One region of the Hydrogenophaga sp. GW456-12-10-14-TSB4 genome, then DNA from elsewhere that is predicted to be linked to it. Evidence: riboswitches for the same ligand, from Rfam matches in the RefSeq annotation. Region 1 holds a riboswitch; the other holds the start of a gene.
What was found. A riboswitch is a leader RNA that binds a small molecule or an ion and turns the genes downstream of it on or off. The one in region 1 is predicted to bind cobalamin.

Region 2: linked by a shared signal. The riboswitch ahead of AC07ZS_RS02040 (TonB-dependent receptor) and the one ahead of AC07ZS_RS13690 (TonB-dependent receptor domain-containing protein) in region 1 are both predicted to bind cobalamin.

The regions. Positions count from the first base shown of each region.
Region 1 covers NZ_JBWKZH010000024.1:42,154-46,629, forward strand. Annotated here, with positions in the region: gene AC07ZS_RS13660 (adenylate/guanylate cyclase domain-containing protein) at 1-319, opposite strand, end outside; gene AC07ZS_RS13665 (SWIB/MDM2 domain-containing protein) at 460-909, opposite strand; gene AC07ZS_RS13670 (sulfite exporter TauE/SafE family protein) at 1,132-1,947, opposite strand; RNA gene ssrS (6S RNA) at 1,950-2,129, opposite strand; gene AC07ZS_RS13680 (cell division protein ZapA) at 2,203-2,586, opposite strand; gene AC07ZS_RS13685 (DUF904 domain-containing protein) at 2,648-2,887, opposite strand; cobalamin riboswitch at 2,938-3,195, shown strand; gene AC07ZS_RS13690 (TonB-dependent receptor domain-containing protein) at 3,272-4,476, shown strand, end outside.
Region 2 covers NZ_JBWKZH010000002.1:192,225-196,700, reverse strand. Annotated here, with positions in the region: gene AC07ZS_RS02040 (TonB-dependent receptor) at 1-2,102, opposite strand, end outside; cobalamin riboswitch at 2,187-2,456, opposite strand; gene AC07ZS_RS02035 (alpha/beta fold hydrolase) at 2,566-3,378, shown strand; gene AC07ZS_RS02030 (2,5-dihydroxypyridine 5,6-dioxygenase NicX family protein) at 3,398-4,441, shown strand; gene AC07ZS_RS02025 (IclR family transcriptional regulator) at 4,463-4,476, opposite strand, start outside.

The DNA of each region.
Region 1 (4,476 bases):
GCGGCGCGAAGTACTGGTGCAGCGCGAGGGCCGCGCGCACGCCGTCGGTGGGGCGGTCGAACTCCACCAGCAGGCCGTCGCCCAGGCTCTTGACGAGGCGGCCGTGGCACGCCGGCAGCACCTGCGAGGTGGCGTGGTGCATGAAGCCGCGCCACTGGTTCACGATCGCTGCCTCGTTGGCCGCCATCAGCCGCACCGACTCCACGAGGTCGATCACCAGCACCACCTTGTGCCGCTGCTGCGGCAGCGGCGGCATGCTCGATGGGTTTTCCTGGCCTTCCTGAAGAGTCGAAGCGGTCACGGGCTGGCGGGCTGTCATGCCTGTTGAGGTGTCAAGAATTGTTGCAGTTTCTCACATGTCGCGCGCGACGCTGAGACGCGAAGGCGCAAAAACAGCAAAGCCGGCTTGCGCCGGCTTTGCTGATCTTCGTTGCACCCGAGAGGGTGAAGAAGGAAGGCTTACTTCAGGTGGTCGTTGACCAGCTTGGTCATTTCGAACATCGAGGCCTGGGCCTTCTTGAAGATTTCCTTCAGCTTGGCGTCGGCGTTGATCATGCGACGGTTGACCGAGTCCTGCAGCTTGTTCTTCTTGATGTAGTCCCAGATCTTCTTGGTGACTTCGGTGCGCGGCAGGGGCGAGCTGCCCACGATGGCGGCAAGGGCGGCGCTGGGGGTCAGCGCTTTCATGAACGCGGCGTTCGGGGTGCGCTTCTTGGCCGGAGCGGCCTTCTTCGCAGGGGCTGCCTTCTTGGCCGGAGCGGCCTTCTTCGCAGGGGCTGCCTTCTTGGCCGGAGCGGCCTTCTTCGCAGGAGCTGCTGCCTTCTTGGCCGGAGCGGCCTTCTTCGCAGGAGCTGCGGCCTTCTTGGCCGGTGCCGCTTTTTTAGCGGGCGCTTTTTTCGCAGTTGCCATGGTTGAATTTCCTTCTAGAAGTTGACGATGCGCCAGTGGAAAACGCGCTTTCTCACTGGTGTCTCGGATGCTAATGGAGATGAACCTTCAATCCAAGGTGGAGAACGCGCTTTTTTCAAGCTTTGCGCAGGGGAGATGCGGGTTTTTGGCGGGGAAAACAACACTTCTTCCCACTCGAGCCGCTCTGCGCCTGCGAGGGCGGGCATTTTCGGCCCGCGCGGCTCAGGCCGTGAGGCCCTTGTAGAGCATGTAGGAGGCGAGCATGTACAGCAGTCCGGCGAACACGCGCTTGAGCGATTTGACTGGCAGCGCATGCGCGGCCTTCACGCCCATCGGTGCCATCAGCACGCTGAAGAAAGCGATCACCACCAACGCGGGCAGGTAGATGTAGCCGAACGATCCGGCCGGCAGATCGCTCAGGCCCTGGCCCGCGATCACATAGCCCACGGCGTTGGCCAGTGCGATGGGAAAACCGAGCGCCGCGCTGGTGGCCACGGCGTTGTGGATGGTCACGTTGCACCAGGTCATGAAGGGCACGCTGACGAAACCGCCGCCCGCACCGACGAGGCCCGAGAGCATACCGATGACGCTGCCGGCGCCCACCAGGCCAGGCGTGCCGGGCAGGGTGCGCGTGGGCTTGGGTTTCTTGTCGAGCAGCATCTGCGTGGCCGAGAAGCCGACGAAGGCCGCGAAGAACAGCGCGAGCCACGAGCCCTTGAGCAGGGCGAAGATGCCCAGGCTGGCGATGGCCGAGCCGAGCACGATGCCGGGGGCCAGGCCCTTGACGATGTCCCAGCGCACGGCACCGCGCTTGTGGTGCGCGCGCACGCTGGAGATGGAGGTGAAGATGATGGTGGCCATGGAGGTGGCGATGGCCATCTTGACCGCGAGGTCCGCCTCCACGCCGCGTCCCGCGAGGATGAAGGTGATGAAGGGCACCATCAACATGCCTCCACCGATGCCCAACAAGCCGGCCAGGAAACCGGTACCAAGGCCGAGGGCGGCCAACTCAAGAATCAGGAGGGGGTCCAAAGGCATGAAAGGTGTCTGCAAGTGCCGCCGGACCGGCATCCTGAACCGGGGTTCAGGTGGGCGAGGGCAGCGGGGCTTCGGGTTCGTCTGACGCGAGACGCTCGCACCAGCCACGCAATGTACCAAGCCCGGGCTCTATGAGCATTGGTTCAAGGAAATATAAAGCCCGGCGCGCACTGCAGACAGTGCAAATTGTAGGCGCTGCATGGGCCCCTGGCGGACCATCGGTCGATATATTCCTGCGCAGTGACTGGCGGCGCATCAGAGCAGGCGGCCGTCCTTGTCCAGCGTCTGGTCCAGGCGGCGCATCAGCTCTTCCACGCGGGCCTGCGTCTGCGGATCGAGCGGCTCGCTGTCGAAGCCGCCGCCGGCTTCGGCGAACGCGCTCTGCTCGGCTTGGCCGAACGACGAGGCCTGGAAGCTCTCGGCTTCTTTTTGCGAGAGTTCAAACGCGAGGTTGAGCGAGGCCAGCACCGCGATGCGGTCGCGCGCCTTCACCTTGCCCGCATCGCGGATGCGGCACATGGCGGTGTCCACGCGCTCCACCGCATCGAGCAGCGACGCTTCGCCGCCCGGTGGGCACGAGAGCAGGTAGCTCTGGCCCATGATCTGCACTTCAATCTGTTTGCTGCCGGGCTTGTTCATTTAAATACCTCCGTGCTTCGCACTGCGGTGCGAGCTGGCTTGGGGCGGCCCGACGCTGCGCTCATGATCGTTCCTTGCGGGTGTCGGGGGCGGCATCGGTCATGCCGGGGGGCAGGCGATCCAGCAGGGCATCGATGCGGGCGCGGGCGGCCATCAGCCGGGACTTGAGCGAGTCGCGCTCGGCCTGCAGCGCATGCACCTGTTCAACCAGCAGGCTGTTGGTGCGCTGCAGTTCCTCGTGTCGCAGCAACAGGCGCTCGACACGTTCGGTGATCTGGTCAAAGTGCTTGGGATCGGCCATGGTGGGGACTCGAAGTTTTCACATTGTAGGGTTGCCCCGGGAGCGTACCGCTTAGAATGCCGGCTGTTGGTGCTCGCGGTGTGGTTCACATGCCGCAGTTCAACGGGAAGCAGGAGGGTCATTCCCCAGGGATGGGACCTAACCTGCGCTGCCCCCGCAACGGTAAGCAGACGAGTGGCCATGAGCGCATGCGCGAACGGTCTCTCAGCCTCCATCCAACAGCCACTGGACGACACGCCGTGTCATCTGGGAAGGCGATGGAGGTCGGTCTGTCAGCCCGGATACCGGCCAACAAGGTGGTGGAGCGTCTGGCAACGGGCGCCTCACCGTGATGCCCATGCACCGTCGGGGAAGATGGTGAGGGCCTCCTGTCCGTTCTTCATCATGAAAAATCGCAAACTGCGCGCGCCCCTGGCCGCGCTTCCGCTGGCGTTGCTGGCGGGCTTCGGCACGTCGGTCGCCCACGCACAATCGTCTTCGTCCCCTGCGGACACCGCCCTCAAGGAAACCGTGGTCACCGCCACCCGGGTCGAGCAACCATTGACCGACGTCGTGGCCGACGTGTCCATCGTGGACCGCGCGGCCATCGAGCGCAGCGGCGCCACCGGCCTGGCCGACGTGCTGGCCCGTGTGCCGGGCATTTCCATCAGCCGCAATGGCGGCCCGGGCGCCACCACCAGCGTCTATGTCCGCGGCGGCGAAACCCGCTTCACCGCCGTCTACGTGGACGGCGTGCGCATCGAGTCGCAGGGCGGCAGCGGTGGCGCATCCTGGAGCGCGATCCCGCTGTCGCGCATCGAGCGCATCGAAGTGCTGCGCGGCCCAGCGGCGGCGGTCTACGGTTCGGACGCCATGGCGGGCGTGATCCAGATCTTCACGCGCCAGGGCGAGGGCGGCTTCACGCCCTCGATCGAGGTGGGCCTGGGCAACCAGGGCACAGCCAAGCTCGATGCCTCCTTCAGCGGCGCCGCCGGCGACTTCGACTACGCCTTCGGCGTCACGCGCGAGACCAGCCACGGCTTCAACGCGCAGCCCGCGGCCAACCCGGACCACGACGGCTTTCGCAGCACGTCGGCGTCGGCCCGCCTGGGCCTGAAAGTGGCGCCCGGCCACCGGCTGGAAGCCACGCTGCTCTCCAGCGACCTGGACGCGCAATACGACTCGACCACGCCGCGCCGCGACGACCACGCGCTGAGCGAGGTGAACACGCTGGGCCTGACCTGGTCGGCGCGCTGGAGCGAGGTGTACAGCACGCAGGTCGGCATCACGCAGGGCACGGACCGCTACGCCACGCGGCCCTCGCCCTACGTGTCCAAGACCCGCCTGAGCAACTACCTGTGGCAGAACCGCTGGCAGCTCGGTGCGCACCAGTTGACGGCGACGCTGGAGCGGCGCGAGGACCGCTTCGACAACGCCGAAACCCGGCCCGTCGCGACCAACCGGCACCAGAACGCGCTCGCGCTGGGCTACGGCTGGCGCGAGGGCAAACACACGCTGCAACTCAATGCGCGCCACGACGACGACAGCGAGTTCGGTGCCAAGTCCACCGGCAGCGCGGCGTATGCCTATGCCTTCGTGCCGGGCTGGCG
Region 2 (4,476 bases), on a different contig from region 1:
CGGCCGAGAATCCACTGCACCTCCGAACCCTGCGTGGCGTAGGACTTGTCAAACAGGTTGTCCACGCGCAGATCCAGCGTCAGGCCGCGCATGGCGCGCCAGTTCACGCCGGCGTTGGCGACGGTGTAGGACGGCAGCGAGGCGGTGTTGGTGTTGTTCACGAAACGCTGACCCACGTACTGCAGCGAGGTGCGGGCGGTCCATTGCGGCGCGAAGTCCCAGAAGGCCGTGACATTGGCCGCGCGCTTGGGCACGGTCATCGGCACAAGACCTGCCAGTTGCCGCGTGGCGCTGCCGACCTGAGCCTTGAAATCATCGAACTTCGGGTCCAGCACTGTGCCGTTGGCCTCGAAGCGCCAGGCACCCAGGCGGGTGGCCACGGACGCCTCGATGCCGCGCGAGGACTGCTGGCCGACCTGCTCCTGAATCGTGGGGTTGGCCAGGTTGGCGGTGAGCAGGTCCTTCTTGACCAGGTGGTAGGCCGCCAGCGTCCACTCCAGGCGACCGCCCCACAGGGCCTGCTTCAGGCCGATTTCCACTTGCCGACCCTGCGACAGGCCAAAGCCCTGCTGGTTTGCGCCGATGCTGGCCAGCGAGGTGACCGGGTCCTGCGCCGTGGCGATCTGTCCGTACAGCGCGACATCCTGCACGGGATGGAAGACCACACCCAGGCTGCCGCTGGTGCCGCTGACCTTTCCGTGGGTGATGCGATTCACCTGGCGGTCTTCGCGCTCGGTGCGGTAGCTGTCGCTGCGCAGTCCCGCCACGACGGACCAGCGCTGGTTGAGCGTCAGGCGGTTCTCCAGGAAGACGCCCACCTTGTCGAGCTTCAGGTAGTACATCGGAATGGACTCGCCCAACCACCCTTGCCGGTACTGCCCCGGCACCGGGTTGAGCGCGTCCACCACAGTGGCACCACCACGGTTGTTGTCGAAACGGTCGTAGAAGCTGCGCTCGACCTGCACTCCGGCGAGGAACTCATTCTTCATGCCGGCCACCTCCCCTTTGAAGGTGGCGTAGGTGTTGACGCCGCGCTGGGTCTGCAGTGAGTAGGAGATGTCGCGGTAGCTGGAGCGCCGCACCGTGGCGGTCGTCGGCTGGTAGGTGAACACGGTCACGTCGCGGTAGCGGCGGTTGTGCTCCATGTTGTAGAGCGTGTTGCGCACCGTGATGCCGGTCGATGGTTTCCACTCGGTGTCCAGCGTGATCCACTTGTCCTGGAAGAACAGATCGCTGTCGGCGATGTTGTAGTTCTTCGTCTCGGTGCCGGGCACGGGCGCGCCATTGAACACCGGTGTGCCCAGGTAGTGCATGGGCTTCTGGCGGCCGTGGTCGGTGGCCAGCACGAAGTTCAGGTCGGGCGAGGCATCGAAGCGCAAAGCGGCGGACACCGCCAGCGTGTCCGATTGGCCGCGGTCCACCCAGTTGTCCGAACGGCGGTGGCTCAGGTCGAAGCGGTAGGAGAACCCGCCGCCCAGCGGCCCGGTGCTGCTGAGGGCCTCGTGCAGCGAGTTGTCGGAACCGATGCCCAGGCCGATCTCGTGCGAGGACTTCGTCGGGTCCGGCCGCTTGCTGACGACGTTGACGGCACCGCCGATGGCGCCGGCGCCGTACAGCACCGATGCCGGGCCGTACAGCGCTTCGATGCGCTCCACGTTCCAGGGGTCGAAGGGAAAGCTCACCACGCCGCCGGCGTTGTTGAGCTCCAGGCCGTTGTAGAGCTGCTTGACCGAGTTGGTCCCGGTGAACCCGCGGGCGTTGAGCACGTTGCCGCCGTTGCCCGGGCTGTTGGCCGAGCTGATGCCGGGGGCCAGCGTCTTGGCCTCGATGACCGAGGTCGTGCCCAGCGCGCGGACGAGTTCACCCGGCACGATGGCGATGCTGGCGGGGGTCTCGAAAGGTGTCAGCTCCAGCCGGCTGCCGGCGGTGGAAGGCTTCACCAGCGGTGTGGCAACACCGCGCTCTTCGGTGATGGTGACGGTCGCCAGCGAGGGCGTGTCGGACGTCTGGGCCCAGGCCGTGGCGCTGGAAAGAAGACAAGGGAAGGCTGTGGCAATGGCCAGCGGAAGCGCGGCAACGCGCGCACGAGGTACGGTTTTCATGAGGAAAGCAAGTCACAAAGCAGTCCTTGCCGGCATCCCCGCCGGCGCTGGACGATAACGAGCGCGGTGGCTGCCGATGCAGCGTGCGCGCTCACCTTGTTGGCCGGTATCCGGGCTGACGGAGCTGCATGCATCGCCTTCCCAGTCGCTTGTTCAAGGCGTCCAGTGGCTGTGTGATGAATGCTGAAAGGGCGGGGCTTTCGTCCGTTTGACCGTTGCGGGGGCAGCGCAGGTTGGATGCGTCGGCGCATCGTGGCTGGGGTGGTCCAGCGCAGAATGCCTTGGCCTCTTCCTGCTTCCCGTTGAACTGCGGCATGTGAACCACGCCGCGAGCACCAACGCGCGAATTGTAAGCGGTTGATACGCGGCCATGTGGCCCTTCCTTCAGTTTGTTCTGTTTGACAAAACGATATTCTCTCAAGCAGAATAAAACATTCTCTCTCATTCATGCATCGGAAAGCCCATGAGTCCCGCAAATGGCGGACACGTCAGAGCCAACGGCATCCGCCAGCACTACCTGCACTTCCCGGGTGAAGGGCGCCCTGTGGTCATCGTGCCGGGCATCGTGAGTCCCGCCGCGCTCTGGACACACGTGGGTGAGCGGCTGGTGCCGCGTTTCGACTGCCACGTGCTGGACGTGCGAGGGCGCGGCCTCTCCGAGTCGGGCCCGCACCTGGACTATGGGTTGGATGCGTGCGCACAGGATTTGATCGCTTTCGTGGAAGCTCTCGGCCTGGCGCCGCAGCCCATCGTCATCGGTCACTCCATGGGCGCGCGCATCGCCTTGCGGGCCGCCGCACAGGCCGCCGGGCGACTGCATTCCCTGGTCCTTCTGGACCCACCCACCAGCGGCCCAGGCCGTCGCCCCTACCCCGTGCCGCTGGCACGCACGCTGGCGCTGCTGCGTGCTGCACAGCGCGGCGAAGCGGCAGCGGCATTGCGTGCGAGCACGGCAACGCCGTGGCCCGAAGCGCTGCAGCAATTGCGCGCCGAGTGGTTGTCCACCTGCGATGAGCGTGCGGTCTTCGCCGCCAACGAGGATTTCCATGGCCAGGACATGTTTGCCGACCTCGCGCAAAGCGAGCTGCCCATCTCGCTGATCTGCGCGGGCGAAGGCGGTGTGGTCGCCGACACCGACGTGGACGACATGCGCAGCCGGCGCCCCGCGCTTCACGCCGTGCGCCTCGCCGGCGTCGGCCACCAGATGCAGGCCGAGAACCCGGAGGCCTTCTGCCGCCTTCTGATTGAAACCCTGGAACGCCACGATCGCTCGTGATCACAAGGAGAGAACATTGATGTTGGATGTCGAAATGCTGGAGCTGTTCACGCGCGAGCTCACACTTTGCGCGGTCAAGCCCGGTGAAACCGTCGTGGTGCTGACGGCGGAGGATGAGTGGAAGGACCACGCCCAGGCCTTCATGGCGGCGGCGGAGGCCCTGGGTGCCCGCACCTTCAACCTCAACGTCCGGCGGGCGCAGCACAACGCGGTCGGGGTTCAAGGGCGCCATCCGCTGGTGGGCAACGCCCTGGCGATGCAAACGCTGAAGTCGGCCAGCATGGTGATCGACATGGTGGGTCTGCTGTTCTCGCGCGAGCAAGCCGAGATCCAGGCCGCGGGCGTGCGCATTCTGCGCGTGATGGAACCGTTTCACGTGCTCAAGCAGATGTTCCCCACAGAAGACCTGGCGCGTCGCGTGGAGCACGCCAAGGGCCTGCTGGAGAAGGCCACGCGCATGCGCATCACGTCGGATGCAGGCACGGATGTCACGTACCGGCTGGGCCAGTACCCCGTGATTTCGGAGTACGGCTACACCCGCGAGCCCGGCCGCTGGGACCACTTCCCTTCGGGATTCGCCTTCACGCAGGGCAACGACGGCGCGGTGGACGGCCGCGTGGTGCTGCAGCCGGGCGACATCCTGTGCGCCTTCAAGCAGTACGTGCAGTCACCGGTCACGCTGGAGATTCGCCAGGGGATGGTGGTGGACATCCAGGGCGAAGGCATGGACGCGCAACTGATCAAGAGCTACATCGACAGCTTCCATGATCCCCGCGCCTACGCCATCTCGCACATCGGCTGGGGATTGAACGAGAAAGCGCGCTGGTACCAGTTCTCGGTCACTCGCCAGCTGCCGATGGAGCATGTGATGAACGCGCTGTCCTTCTACGGCAACGTGCTGTTCTCGCTGGGTCCGAATCTCGAACTCGGCGGCACCAACGACACCGCCTGCCACCTCGATCTGCCGCTGCGCCGCTGCAACCTGTGGCTGGACGATGTTCAGATCCTGCGCGAGGGTGACGTCATCCATCCGGCGATGCGCGTCGACAGCGACAGGGCCTGACAACGCCCCGGGCGGACAGGCTCAGACGGCTGGCC